One region of the Marinomonas sp. 63XJN7_9_ISO-PGPR-S23-217 genome, then DNA from elsewhere that is predicted to be linked to it. Evidence: predicted binding sites of a transcription regulator. Region 1 holds the regulator's gene; the other holds the start of a gene.
The links. The regulator LexA, encoded in region 1, represses DNA repair genes until DNA is damaged. The targets are predictions, from matches to a motif close to TACTGTNTANNTANACAGTA.

Region 2: a site for LexA is predicted at 2,602-2,621, ahead of recN (DNA repair protein RecN). Genes of this name have one in related genera too.

The regions. Positions count from the first base shown of each region.
Region 1 is NZ_CM149678.1:2,959,076-2,966,861, forward strand. Features, by position in the region: gene dinG (ATP-dependent DNA helicase DinG) at 1-1,931, opposite strand, end outside; gene lexA (transcriptional repressor LexA) at 2,002-2,625, shown strand; gene AC0VYI_RS13870 (hypothetical protein) at 2,750-3,016, opposite strand; gene AC0VYI_RS13875 (DUF6586 family protein) at 3,019-3,489, opposite strand; gene topA (type I DNA topoisomerase) at 3,486-6,116, opposite strand; gene AC0VYI_RS13885 (DNA topoisomerase I) at 6,305-7,096, shown strand; gene AC0VYI_RS13890 (hypothetical protein) at 7,180-7,665, opposite strand; gene AC0VYI_RS13895 (universal stress protein) at 7,757-7,786, shown strand, end outside.
Region 2 is NZ_CM149678.1:4,775,283-4,783,068, reverse strand. Features, by position in the region: gene AC0VYI_RS22240 (outer membrane protein assembly factor BamE) at 1-276, opposite strand, end outside; gene fur (ferric iron uptake transcriptional regulator) at 346-756, shown strand; gene recN (DNA repair protein RecN) at 904-2,574, opposite strand; gene AC0VYI_RS22225 (LysR family transcriptional regulator) at 3,016-3,960, opposite strand; gene AC0VYI_RS22220 (hypothetical protein) at 4,146-4,481, shown strand; gene AC0VYI_RS22215 (alpha/beta hydrolase) at 4,494-5,465, shown strand; gene AC0VYI_RS22210 (hypothetical protein) at 5,591-5,947, opposite strand; gene AC0VYI_RS22205 (LysR family transcriptional regulator) at 6,518-7,444, shown strand; gene tcuA (FAD-dependent tricarballylate dehydrogenase TcuA) at 7,572-7,786, shown strand, end outside.

The DNA.
Region 1 (7,786 bases):
ATCCACTCAGCCAATGTGGCCTCAACGGGATCATCCGGTACCGCAAAAGGAATCTTAGCAATGTACACAGAGGTCAAATAACTACCAGGCAAGTCTACCCCTTCGGCAAAACTGGCCAACCCAAATAGCAAACTGCCCTTACCTTCATCAATCCTAGCCCTATGAGAATCTAGAATCACCCGTTTAGACTGCTCGCCCTGAATAAGAAGAATCTCTTGCAACCCAGCAGAAAGTGATTTAGCTACCTCCTCCATCTGACGACGCGAAGAAAACAGCACCAAACTCCCCTTATCAGTATGAACATGCTCATTCAGATACGTCACAATCTCCGCAGTATGCTGATCCACACGATTTGGCTCATGCTCCATATTGGGCACCACCAATAGACCATTATTCTGGAAGTCAAACGGACTTAACACCCGCAAATATTCACTTTCCCGAGGCACCCCTGAGCGCATATTAAAACGATGAAATTGATTCAGCGCGGTCAGTGTGGCCGATGTGACCAGCGCTCCAAAGCACTTATCCCATAACTGCTGACGTAGCGTATTGGCCGCCAGAATTGGTGAACCACCAAGCTCAACATCTTGCTCCATCCCTTGCCCTATCACCACTAACCAACGGGCATTAGGCGGAAAGTTTTGATCATCAACCGTAGAGTATAGACGCCATAAATCAATACATTGCTCTAAACGACCTAAAATCACGCCCAAAATCGGCTGCCAAGTCTCCGCTGTTTCTGGGGTAATCCCCATTCCTTCGTTCTGTTTGGTTTTCTTACATTCATCCTGTATACTTTCGATATTATTGAACAGCTTCTGATAAGACGTCTGCAAACTGTAAGCCAATTGTCGCAACTCATCCGGTATCACACCAAATTCAAAGCGGTGCTGATTATTGTCTTGATCCAACCCTAAACCTTGTATGTAAGGCGCCAAACCTTGCTGAGCATACTGAATAAAATTCACAATACTCTGAATCTGCTGGGGGATTTTCAGCAATAACTGACCAGTTAAACTGACCGCATCGGTCAACTCCTGCTTCAAATTCACTAGGTTTTTCTCCAACTGGCGAAGCCAAGTAATACTTTGCTGTAAACGCACTTCATGACGAAAGTGGCCAATGGCTTTATCAGGAAGGTGATGGCCTTCATCGAAGACATAGATGGTTTCTTTTGGTGGCGTAAGAATGGCGCCGCCGCCTAGAGATAAATCGGCTAATACAAGATCATGGTTGGCAACAATCACATCGGCAACCTCAATCTCAGCCCGTGCTTTAAAAAATGGACAGGCAGAATAATTAGCACAATTTCGGTTCGTGCATTGTTGGTGATCTGTCGTTAAGCGGCGCCAATCTTGATCGCGAATCACGCCTTCCCAATTATCTTTATCCCCGTCCCATTCGCCTTTAGATAACGCCACATCCATTTCTTGGTACAAAACCGTATTCACATCATCAGCTTGTAAATGCTGCTCAAACAGTCCTGCAAACATGTCCTCCATACCTTGATCTTCCGAGCTTAAAAAGCTCTCAAGGTTGTTTAGACAGAGATAACGCCCACGTCCTTTTGCCAATGTATATTTGAAGCTTAATTCCGTGTGTGCAAGCAAGTTAGGCAGTTCTTTATGCAAAATTTGCTCTTGCAGAGCCACTGTTGCCGTAGAGATAATGAGTTTTAAGCCACGTGCTTTCGCTATTGGAATGGCCGCTAAACAATAAGACAGAGTCTTTCCAGTCCCCGTTCCAGCCTCAATGACCGCCACGTGCTTTTCGTCTAGCCGATTACCTTCGCTGTCTTGTTTGATATTCCCCAAAGTACGCGCGATTGCGCCGATCATCTGACGCTGACCAACTCGGGGTTTATGCTGTTTTGCTTCCAAAGAAGCACGATAAGCAAGATGAATTTGTGTTTTTAGTTCGTCTGAAAGCATTTAAATTATTGAGAATCGTTGGTGATGCTGTATATAATAACAGTTACTGTATAAACAACCAGATGGCCCTATGATTAAATTAACCAAAAGACAATCTGACGTACTAGAAACCATTCGCGAATTTATTAGCGAAACCGGCTTTCCTCCAACACGTGCAGAAATCGCAGGTCGCTTAGGCTTTAAATCGCCCAATGCCGCCGAAGAACACCTGAAGGCCCTTGCCAAAAAAGGTGCCATCAAAATGCTCTCTGGCGCATCCCGAGGCATTCAATTAATTGAAGACTCTGTCGAGGCTGCCAACGACGAAGAGCTTGGCCTACCCGTCATTGGCAAAGTGGCCGCGGGCTTTCCAATTCTTGCACAAGAAAACATCGCATCACATGTGAGCGTGCCGCCTAATATGTTTTCCCCTAAAGCGGATTACTTTTTATCTGTCTCCGGCACCAGCATGAAAAATATTGGCATTATGGAGGGCGATCTCTTGGCTGTCCATAAAACCACTACCATTCGTAATGGTCAGATCGTTGTTGCCCGCATTGGCGATGAGGTCACGGTTAAGCGTTTCTATCAAAAAGGCAGTCAAGTACGTCTACAACCCGAGAATGAAGAATTTGACGATATTCTTGTTGATCTGGAAAGCGAAGAGTTTGCCATCGAAGGCTTATCTGTCGGTGTCATAAGACAAACCGTTTAAGCTAATACCTTAGCTAACCCGGCACATATTCTAACAGATAAAAATCGGGCCGACCTAACCAACCATTAATAGGCGGCCAAGAAAAATGCGAAGCCATGGCTTCGCATTTTTTATATCGTCCTGATCAATGCAGGATTTTAGGGCGCATTTCCAAATCTTCTAAGTACTCAGCATCGTCTCCAAAAGAGGATTCATCAGAATAAACAAAGTCTATACCTGCATGAAACATGCACTTAGCCAATTCAAAATACCGCTCTTTTAAGTACGACTTCGTTGTATCGGAAATGACCAAGGTGGCCAGCGGCTCAACACTCTCTCCGTCTTCACTTGCTGGTCTCAACACAATGTCGCCATTATCGAGTTCAACAATCTCTAGATAAGATTCTTTCATAATTAATACTCTGATGATTCTTCTCTAAAACGCAACACCAACTCAACAAGCTTGGACAAGTACAGACCAACTGAAGCACCGGCATCCGATCCTTTACCAATTATATTGTCCGAACTCATACCAGAAAACGATGTATAGTGACATTCCAACTGGGCAATGAATGCTTGCTCTAATTGATTCAGCCAAGAAAGGGGTTGTAAAGCAAGATCTGCTAGCTCGCTCAATGTGGGTACCACAACCCCTATCTCTTTCGCTGCATGTTGTAATTTCAAGATATCTAATTCTGATTTCAGACTATAAGCCGTTTTGATCTCTTGTAGCAAACCGTTCAAGGCACTGCGAAGGTGAAACAAAGACGCCCCTTCTAATCCAGCGAGCAACCAAGACTCTTCGCACTGCTGGCTTTGCTGCAAAAAACGTCGTGCTGCGTCTAACTTCTGATTGGTAACGCTTGCTTGACTCGCGTTACTCATTTCTTTTTCTTACCCTCTTCAACAACCCATTTACTACCAACATAATACGCTTTCCAGCCCGTTGGTTTGCCTTCTTCTTCGGTCATCACATACTGCTCTTTCGTTTTGCGACTGTAGCGAATCACCGTAGGACGCCCCTCATTATCCTTAACTGGCGCCGTTTTGAAAAAATGATATTTAGGATCAATTTGATCCATAAATGGAAGCAGTTCTTTCACTAACGGCGCACGCGTTTCTCGTTTACGAGGAAACTGACTGGCAGCCAGAAATAAACCGGTTGCACCATCACGCAATACATAATGGTCATCGACTTTGTCACAAGCCAAATCTGGCATGGGAACAGGATCCATTTTTGGTGGCGCTGCCTCACCATTTTTCAATAGCTTACGAGTATTTTTACATTCTTCGTTTGTACACCCGAAGTATTTCCCAAAGCGACCCGTTTTAAGCTGCATTTCGGAGCCACACTTATCACACTCTAGAACAGGGCCATCGTAACCTTTGATTTTAAAGGAACCCTTCTCTACTTCGTACCCAGAACAGGCCGGATTATTACCACAAACATGCAGTTTGCGATGCTCATCCATCAAATAGCTGTCCATGGCCGAACCACAAATTTTACAGCGGCGTTTGCCGATTAAGGCTTTAGATTCCCCTTCCTCATCATCAACGGCAATCGCTTCATCACCACGAACCAGGTTAATCGTGGCCTTACAACGTTCTTTAGGTGGTAACGAGTAACCTGAACAAGACAAGAATACCCCCGTACTCGCTGTACGGATTTGCATGGGACGAGAGCAAGTCGGACATTCAATATCAGTCGGTGTCGGCTCGTTTGGCATCATCCCTTCATCCGGTGATTCCGCTTTGGATAACATACCACTGAAATCTTTATAAAACGCATTCAACGTTTTAATCCAATCTTTCTTACCTTCCGCGATATCATCCAGCTGCTCTTCCATTTCAGCAGTAAAGCTAAAATTCATCAAAGAATGGAAGCTATCCACTAAGCGTTCGGTGACTATATCCCCCATTTTTTCAGCGTAAAAACGACGATTTTCAACCCGTACATAACCACGATCTTGAATCGTTGAAATAATGGAAGCGTAGGTAGAAGGGCGTCCAATACCACGTTTTTCCAGCTCTTTTACCAAACTGGCTTCGCTAAAGCGTGCAATAGGCTTAGTAAAATGCTGCTCCGGCAACAAAGAGTCAAGTGCCAAGGTTTCCCCTTGAGCCACATCTGGTAGGATATTGTCTTCGCCCTTTTTCGCGAACGACTGCATGGCTCGAGTGTAACCATCAAAACGCAAAATACGTCCTTTGGCTTTAAATTCGTATTCGCCGCTCGTTACCGTAACAGAGGTTGAGGTATACAAAGCTGGCGTCATTTGACATGCCATAAATTGACTACGAATCAGATCATAGAGACGATGGGAATCTTTTTCCATGCTCTGCAGATCATCAGGTCGTACGTTCACATCCGATGGACGGATGGCTTCATGGGCTTCTTGGGCACCCTCTTTACTACTGTAACGTAGTGGCTCTTTCGGTAAATATTTATCACCAAAGTTCGATAAAATATACTCTCGTAGCGCCTCAACAGCCTCAACACTTAAGTTGGTCGAATCCGTACGCATATATGTGATGTAACCCGCTTCGTATAAACGCTGGGCAAGCATCATGGTTTTTTTCACACCAAAGCCTAAACGCGTACTCGCCGCTTGTTGTAACGTCGAAGTGATAAAGGGGGCGGAAGGCTTACTACTGGTCGGCTTATCTTCGCGATTGCTAACTTGATAACTCGCACCATCCAGTCGGGCCACATGAGCATCAGACTCTTCCTTGCTAACCGGACGATATTCTTTGCCTTGATATTTTACCGCATCAAACTTAATCGACTCTTTCGCTGGCGTTTTTAGTAACGCTTGCAGCTCCCAGAACTCTTCTGGAACAAAGGCGCGAATTTCTTTTTCTCGCTCAACAATTAAGCGTACAGCAACGGACTGAACCCGCCCAGCAGATAAGCCTCGAGCTACTTTCGCCCAAAGTAAAGGCGACACCATAAAACCTACTACGCGATCTAAGAAACGACGTGCTTGCTGTGCATTAACACGGTTAATGTCAAGCTCAGAGGGCGTTTCAAACGCGGCTTGAATGGCTTTTTTAGTGATCTCATTAAAGACCACTCTTTTGTAGCGGTTGTCATCACCACCTATGGCTTCGCGCAAATGCCACGCAATGGCCTCCCCTTCCCTATCCAAATCCGTTGCCAGATAGATCTGATCGGCATTCTTTGCTAAGCGTTTTAGCTCATCAACTACCTTCTCTTTGCCTGGCAGCACTTCATAATGGGCTTCCCAGTCATTTTCAGGGTCAATGCCCATGCGAGCGATAAGCTGCTGCTGTGACTTACGACGCTTATACTCCACCTTTTCTTCAGGGCTCATCTTACGCGTCAAAGCCGCTTGCTTAGCACGCTCTTGAGGCGTTGACTTCGCTGTCCTACCAGAAGGCAAATCGCGAATGTGACCCACACTCGACTTAACGACAAAGTCATTGCCTAGGTATTTGTTGATGGTTTTCGCCTTAGCTGGCGATTCCACGATAACCAGTGATTTTCCCATTGAACTGTATAAGCCTTCTTTTTGAGTACGTCTGCAAAATTCGTTTTGCGTAAATTAGTCTTCGGGGCGCTGATATTAAGCAAACACCTTTTATATGACAAGTGATCGCTGTATTGTTTCGCATATTATCGCTTGCTGAACTAAGTATTTCTTATTTAACATACTGAATTCATTGCTCAAGGACAATCATGGCAACACTTCAAATTCTTACTATTGCTTTTTTAATGATCATAGTCGTTCTTTCCGTTGTCATTGGTTCACGTGCCCAACAGAAAGAAAAAGAGTTAACAGAACGTCGTTTTAAGCAATTACAACTGACCAATCGAGCGGATCGCGCCGAATATCATCTGCGAGGTCTAAAAGATATTAATACGGACACCATCGTGACCGATGTGCTTTACGATTATTATCTAGACACACTTCGCGAACTTTTACAATATTCTGACGATCCAGAAAAAGTAGAAGTCCGCATCGCCAAAGCAGAAGAAGATCGTAATGCATTACCCGTTGAATTTAACCCTGAGCCAGAAGCCCTTAGCTTCCAACAAAAAGCCAATTACAAAGAGCGCCTGACGAAAACAGCTAAAATGTTACTTTATCTTCGTCGCCGGGGGCGCATTAGCAACTCCCATTACAAGCTCTGCTATGACTACCTTCGCTGGCTTAATTTATGGGTTCAGTTAAACCGACAAATGGTGCAAGCCAACAAAAACTTTAATGGCGGCGACTTGCGTGTTGCACAAACCCTCTATGGCGTTATTTTGTCTCATATCAAGTCCGACTCCATTGAGCGGCCAGAAAAGAAAGCACTCCAGGATTACGTCATGGATAAGATGAAACGCATCATGCAACCTAAGCTAGACGCCATTAAGGATGCTGAAAACCCAGAAGAAGTGCTAAGCAAACTGATCCAAAATATTGAAGCAAATAACGATGTGGCCAACATGATCAACAAGCAACTGGATGCAGATAACCAATAGACAAAGCCAATTAACCAAACATTAAACGTGTGATCAGCTGTTTGTTTGACCACATGTTTGTTTACCTTTCAGTCTTCACAGCTTCAAATCAAGGACGGCTTTGCTAAAGAATGGGCCAACCTTGAAATCAGTTTGATGGTATCCTCATCTCCTTTTTCCTCATCCCAGTACACTGATACGCCGTCTTTATTGATCTTAATAGCCGTGGCAACACCGGATAATGTTAACAAATCTTGCTTATCCTGATCGGTTAAATTTAGCTCTTTACTCATCCACCAGCTTGACACGACAGGAAGGTATTTCCATACCTCATAAGAGATCAACCAAAGGTCTTCTTCAATTAAATCAAGCGGTTTGTCTCGAAATAAGCAATAAGCATAAAATTTTTGCACGTCTTTTGACTTATCCCACTTGTCAGGTAGCCCGATTGATGTAAGCTGAACAGTAAGTTTTAATTGTCGTGCGTTCATTCGTAGCTCTCCCAAACGCCGTTCTCGTTTGGTAGGGAGAATCCATGAGGCTGCTCCCATAATGGATAACGTAATAAAAATAATGATCGCTAATTTCATACACTTTGCTCGTTACATATAGACTAAAATAAATAGAAACTGATATTCGCATTTAAGCACTTAAAATCAGCATCCAAACTGGAGGTATCCTATGTTGTACCAAAAAATACTACTTGCCATT
Region 2 (7,786 bases), 1.8 Mb from region 1:
GAGCGTTAGCTTAGGCGCAGCACTTTTGGGTGTATCCGGTGTTGCGTATTTTGTAGTGTACAAGTAATGCCATATATCGGGTTTGAACGTATCGCGAAGTAATGGTGTACCAAGCAAGTAAAGCACTTGGGACTGTGTCATGCCAACTTTGAGTTGGGTTAGCTGATCCTTTGTGACTATGTTGCCTTGCGATACTGGCACTTTATATGGCGGTGGAAATAAACTGCATGCGCTGAGCGAAAATAAGGCGCATATAACTAAAATTGATTTTTTCATTGATAACATCCTAATTCGGGTGTGCTAATGATAAAGTAATTATTAACAAGATCGAATAGAGAATGCCTCATGACCAGTGAAAATCAAGAACTAAAAAAAGTTGGACTCAAAGTAACCCTGCCTAGAGTCAAAATTTTACAAATTTTAGAGAACGCAGGAGAGCATCATTTAAGTGCAGATGATGTTTACCGTACCCTGCTTGATCATGGTGAAGATGTGGGCCTTGCCACGGTGTACCGTGTATTAACACAATTTGAAACCGCAGGTTTGGTGATGCGCCATCACTTTGAAGCGGGCACGGCTGTGTTTGAATTGGCAAAAGGGGATCATCACGACCATATGATTTGCCTAGAAACGGGCAAAGTCATTGAGTTTGTTGACCCTGTGATTGAGAAGCGTCAGCACGAAATTGCGGAAGAATATGGCTTTGACATCGAAGATCACAGCTTGATCATGTACGTTCGCCCTAAGAAAAAATAAACGATACCTTCGTTTTCTGGCTTGTCTATGGTTGGGATATGAGGGTGCGGTAAGACAATGTGGAAATGGGCTGTTTTTAAACGTGTATTTCGATATTAAAAGGCCGACCAAGGCAGTATTCATTACTGCACTGGTGGGCCTTTTTTGTTATTGCAGTTGCACGTTCCCCAACATTTCTCTTGCATGGGCAAGGGTTTGCTCGGTCAGTTCTATGCCGCCTAACAAACGGGCAATTTCTTGAGTACGGTCCTGATCTTTCAATTGTGAAACTTGTGATGAGGTCGCATCGTCAGCCACTTTTTTACTAACACGTAGGTGTTGGTTGCCTTGTGCTGCTACTTGCGCTAAGTGGGTGACGCAGAAAACTTGTCCGCGTTGTCCAACAGAACGCAACATTCGACCGACCACTTCAGCAATACCGCCACTGATCCCCACATCGACTTCGTCAAAGACCAGCGTCGGAATGATGGACGTATGGGCGGTAACGACTTGAATCCCCAAACTAATACGTGACAGCTCACCGCCTGACGCGACTTTACGTAGTGGCTGAGCGGGTTGTCCTGGGTTAGAGGCAATCATGTATTCGATTTCTTCAAAGCCATGTGCCGTCACTTGATTTAGTGGCTGACAATCGATAAAGAAACGCGCATGGGGCATGCCAAGGCCGTGTATTTGTTCTTCTACTTGTTTGGCTAACTTGTCTTTGGCAGCAATGCGTTTTTCGGTCAGAGTGGTTGCCAGCGCGGTGAGTGACTCATAAGCGCGCTCTTCTTTTTCTTTAAGATGGTCAAGGCTTTCTTCACCGCCTTGCAATGTTGCAAGTTCGGCATCTACAGACGTTCGTAGTGCGATCAAGGCCTCTGGCAAGACCCGATGCTTGCGTGCCGTGTCATATATATCAGACAAGCGCTGTTCGATGTCACTGAGTCGTTCAGGGTCTTGTTCTAAGGTATCTTGGTAGTGATGGAGGCTATCTGCGGCTTCCTGAGCTTGAATTAAGGCCGCGTTCATCATCTCTAGCGCATCTTCTAGCGCTTTTGTGGCCGGACGAATTTGGCCAGCACTGTTGAGTGCCTGGTTCAGCAAAGAGCAAACGTTACCTTCGTCGCTGTCCACCAAAATCCCGCTGGCTTGATAAGCCTTGTATTGGGAGTCGGCGATATTCGACAGAAACGCCTGCTCGTTTTCCAACGTCTCGATCTCGCCTTCTTTTAAATCCAGTTGTTCCAGCTCTTGAGACTGATAAGACAATAACTGAATTTTCGCATCCTGCTCAGCCGAGCGGTTTTGTAATAAAGAAAGCTCCTCTTTAAGTTGGCGCCATGTGCTGTATTGCTGGCTCACTTGCTTAGCAAGCTCGGTAAGCTGACCATACTCGTCTAACTGCTTGCGCTGTGCGCTTTTCTTTAATAACGATTGATGCTCATGCTGACCATGAATATCGACCAAATAACTGCCGACCTCTTTTAAATCACCAAGGGTGCAAGGACGACCATTGATGTAGGCTTTAGAGCGACCTTCTTTGCTAATCACACGGCGTAGAATGCAGTGTTGATCGTTCTCTAAATCTCTTTCTTCCAGCCATTCATAAACATGTGGGTATTCTGTAATGTCAAAGGTCGCAGAAATATCCGCTTTCTTTTCCCCGTGGCGCACGACGGCGGCATCAGTTCTATCGCCCAAACACAACGACAACGCATCCACCATGATGGATTTCCCAGCGCCTGTTTCGCCAGAAATCACCGTCATGCCTTTTTTAAACTCCAACTCAAGAGACTCAACAATAGCAAAATTGGAAATAGCGATGCTTGTTAGCATAGTCGGCTCCACAAAAGGAAAATATTTATATGGTTATTTATACAGTATTTGTTTGTTTTTTGACAAGTAGGTAGGGATTTAATTTTTGTAATGATTTGATGAAATTAAAACGAAGACAAACTTTTTAGAGCGAAGACAAAACACGGCTGTGTACCACTAAAACGTTGATTTTAGGCGTTTAAAGCGCTTTGTCTTCGGTAGCAAAATTTGAAGGTGACTAAACAGGGAAGTGTTAAAACTTTTTTAACTTAAAAGAGCCAAAAGCACGCCTGAACTCTTGGCTCTTTTGTATTTTATCTCCAGCTATCCGATAGCGCTTCGGCTATAAAAATATTTAGCCTTAGTATTGCCATCTTAGTTTTCTTAATATAACTGATGGATCTAGGCATCTGGTGCACTTGGATGTCTATAATTTCAGCTTCAGAGTCCATCAAAGTTCAATTAGGAGTGAATAATTTTCTCTCCAAGCCACTGTTCCGACGTAATTAATTCACAAACTACATCTAGTATAACTTCTTTGACGCGGTTGAGTAGAAATGAGTCCGATTTTTGCTGCATTACAGCTAGGGATACAGTTCGAGTAAATTTGGGTTTTATGATTGGTTTGGCTACTAGAATTCCAGATTCTAGTTCAGACATAACCGATGAACGAGCTAACACAGCGACACCTACACCTAGCTCTATTTGCTTAATTAGCTGATGCCCAGCATCAATTTCAAGAACAACGTTTAGTTCAACACCTTGGCGTACCGCTTCACTCTGAACCTCAGTTCTTAGGCCATGTCTGCGACTAGGAGCAACAAATGGAATCCCTTCTAAATCTCTGATCTCAAGTTCCCGAGGCATATCCTTTGCTAACGCAGTATTACTGATCAAATAAAGATCTTCATAAAGTATATCTGTTAGGCTAAGTTGGTCATTTCTTACCTGATTAAACAGGAAAGCAAAATCGATTTCGTTATTCTGAAGCCAGCCTTCTAAGTACCCAGAAAAAGCTTCTGCAACCGTTAGCTCAACCCCTGGTAGCCTCTCTTTGACGGCTGAAATCAGTGGGCTTATCAAAACTGACGACACCGATGGTGGGAGTCCTATGGAGACTGCACCAACAGGAGAACCTTCCCATGCTGAGATTTCGGCAACAGCATCTTCTATAAGCGAATTTACCCTAGCTGCGTAACGAAGAAGAATTTTCCCCTGTTCAGTTGGAATGATTCCCCTAGAGTGTCTTTTAACGAGCTTTGTTTTGAGTGCTGATTCTAATCGTTGCACACGTTGAGTGATAGCTGATTGAGTTGTATTTAAGGTTTGAGCAGCTCGAGTCATGTTCCCAGCTTCACATACCGCAACGAAGTCGTGCAGAAGTGCGATATCTTTTGATCTAAACATAGGTATCACCAATTATAATGCCTACTAGCATAAAAGATTATTTTTAATAATACATTAGTGAAATTAGAATTAAATGACATATCGAATAAATATAAAAACAGGAGATAAATATGAAACGTTTTTTTGCTGGGTTACTTGCTGCAAGTATCTTAACCACGGCATTAGTTTATGGGTAGGAGATAGGTATGCCTGTTATTAAAATTTTTTATGCAGAAACGCTTGATGGAACGATTCGAGAAAATCAGGAATTTATTCAGGAAGGGCTAGAGAGAATGATGCGAGAAGTTTTGCATGCTAATCCTGCTAAATGTCAGATAGTGCTCTTGAGTTCTACTTTTGTAAGTCCTCTACCTGTTTATGTAGATATGCAATTTAGGGCAACTGAATATCGACAATCCATTGTTGTAGAAGAAGCGATGGATCAAGTTGTCAGTGTATTTAGGCAGGTCTCTCCAACTGGGATTAGAATCCGCGCGTTTTCAATTGATCAAACAACACTTTACGCTCGTGATGTTGAGTGAAGGGGAAATATTATGGGTAACAATGAGTTAAATTCTCTCAATCTAGCTGAAATTGGTAGTTTTTTTTCAGGTGGCAAAATAGTTACACTGGCTGGGCAGCCAGCTCGTAAAGTACAGGTCGCAAGAAATGCGGAAGCTCGCTTAGTCGATCTTAACGGCGACTATGTAACGGGGCAAATTTATGTCCAATATGTTCGTCAAGTTCAGCCGAAATGTAATAGTCCAATTATGTTTTGGCATGGTGGAGCGATGACAGGAGTGACTTGGGAGACTACTCCAGACGGTCGACCTGGCTGGCAAATGTATTTTTTGCGTAGAGGGTTTGATACATATGTATGTGATGCAGTTGAACGAGGGCGAGCGGGGTGGTCTCCTTATCCAGAAATATACGATACAGCCCCCATTTTCAGAACACGAAATGAAGCATGGGAACTATTTAGATTCGGTAAAAGTGATCACTACTCAAGTGATGCAGATCCAAGTCAAGGATATGAGGGACTAAAATTCCCGTTAAATAGTCTCGACCATTTCTGTTCACAATTTGTGCCGCGCTGGACGGATCATGCATCTATTACATTAGAGGCATATTACTCAGCATTAGAGAAAATAGGTCCTGTGTGGCTAGTAGCTCATAGCCAAGGCGGAAATTTTGCACTTGAAGCTGTTGCCAAACGTCCTGATCTATTTCTAGGAGTGGTCGTTGTTGAACCTGCATCAGCACCTGACAAGTTAGGACTTGCCAATCAGGTACCTCATTTGTTTGTGTGGGGAGATTACATTGATAGATCGGTTACTTGGCAAGGGTATAGGAAACAAGTTGACCAATACGTAGCGGAGCTGAAAGGCACCGGTGGTAATGTAAAAGTCATTGATCTCCCTAAACTGGGAATCTATGGTAATTCACATGTGCCAATGATGGATACCAATTCTGACGAAGTTGCTCATCACATCTATCATTGGATCCAATCCTGTATGTCTTGTTAGGTCAATGAATTAAATTTTTCTTCTGATTTTGGATGGAACTGGACTTTTCTTACTTGACTAGACACCCATTAGCATTAATGTCTAGTTAAAAAAGGTTTTTTATGAATTCCAGTCATTTACCATTCCTATCCAATCAAGACTTTAATAGCTTTCCATAGGTCTGCGCCTTTCTTTGTCAGGATTATTCGTTTGTTTTTGCCCTGATCAAGGAATGTTAGGAGTTCTAGGCCGTCCCTATCTCGGCTTTTTGAACCGGATGAAAGCTTCAAAAAAATGGATTGAACTCGCTTATACTCTGGATCGTATCCATCATCTGCATGAGAAAGTTGCATTAAAGTTGGTCGATCTGTTTGGGACTCAATGCTCATGGCTACATCGATAAAAAAATGCAGTTGTTTGACGCTGTGAATGCCGTAAAGCGCTGCGTTATCAAGAATGATTAGTAGCTGTGATGCGCTTAGTTTTAAATTCTCTTTATGCATTCAGTTTGCTTAGCCAAAATCAGAAGTATGCTGTCTAACTTTAGCTGGTAATTGCTTATTGCGCTATAGCCACATCAACTGTGGTTACATATCCTTCAAATAGTCTGATAACCTGAAGAAGATTATTTCTTTATTCGTTTTAATTTTATTTTTCCCATGTTTTTAGCCCCCATTTGTAGCGGGTTACAGCAGCGTTTTGTCTTCGTTAAAATTACATCAAGTCAGTAATCTAATGCAATCAGAGTGTAGGCAAGTGGTGTGGAGGCGAAGACAAAAACCAATGACTTACTTCTAACTCATTGACTTTAGTGTGTTAAAGTTGTCTGTCTTTAGTTGCTAAAACTGAAAGTAGCTGAAAGGTCGACTTTAAAGCGTTTTCATGTTCAATTGCAGCGAATGGTGAACAAATATGCTGGAAAGTCTTACGTTCAGCGGATAGGCGTTTTCTAAGTGCTTTGAAGTAGTTGATTGTTGACCCTGCAAGAGAAGAAAACTTTCTCCGAACGATAGAAGGAATAAAATAGAAGGAATAAACAAGCTTCAAAACATAAAAACAAAGGTGAAAGAGCGATGGAACTTCGACAGTTTAGGTACTTTTTAAAGGTCGTTGAATGCGGCAGTTTAGGTAAGGCCGCCCTTGAGTTGGACGTCGGTACTTCTGCGTTAAGTCAGCAAATATCAAAATTGGAAAACGAACTTGCCACACGGCTACTTAACAGGACATCAACGGGGGCTCTTCCGACGAGTGCAGGCATTGCATTTATGCATCATGCTCAACTTGCCATAAGGCAAGCAGAGCAGGCAGCCATGGCGGCTCAAAAAGAGCGAACCAGTGGCTATGTCAGTATCGGCATGCCACCGACGACGGCTACCGTTCTTGCTCTCCCTCTAATTCGCGCAATGCGAGAGAACTATCCTCATATCCATCTTCATATAATAGAGATGCTATCTGGACATTTAGAAAATATGCTGAATACGCGACAGCTAGATTTGGCAATATTATTTCATAAAGAGACGGTTCATCGTTGGAGTACAAAAGCGTTACTCGATGAAGAGTTATTCCTCATCTCTTCACCAGAAGACTTAAATGCATCTGGTGCCTTGTCTCCCGTACATATCAAAAATTTAGCGGATATAAAGCTGATCATGCCAAGTGGGCAACATGGATTGCGGACCAGTTTGATGGCTGCTTTTGAACGATACAATATTCACCCCAATATCATTATGGAAATTGATGGGCTTACGCTTCTAATGGACACGGTTCACCAAGGCTTTGGGGCAACCATTCAACCCGGAGCGGCTGCCGCTCGCTTTGGTAAAAACGGATTATCTATCCGCCGCATTGAAGATAACCAATTAATTCGTCGAAACTATCTGGTCAGTTTACCTGACGATGACCTTTCTCCGAGTGCGCTGGCGGCTCGTGCAACCATTATCAAGGTGACCAAAGATTTAGTGAATAGCGGTATCTGGTCTGGGGCAAACTGGATCGGTTAGCATGAAAATGGGGTTTAATTTTTCTAAATACCTACCTGCAAAACCGCACTGTCGATGACTGCTTTCGCACAATAGTATTTCTCCGATACTGAAAAGCTATGCTGCTTCTCATGTAATAGGAGAGCTTATGATCGATGTTCTGGTTATTGGCGGTGGTAACGCCGCTCTGTGCGCCGCCCTGATGGCCCGTGAAGCGGGGGCTAGCGTCTTGTTGCTTGAGGCTTCACCACGTGAGTGGCGGGGTGGTAACTCTCAGCACACCCGAAACCTAAGGTGCATGCACGATGCCCCCCAAGATGTACTGGTTGACGCCTATCCAGAAGAAGAATTCTGGCAAGACCT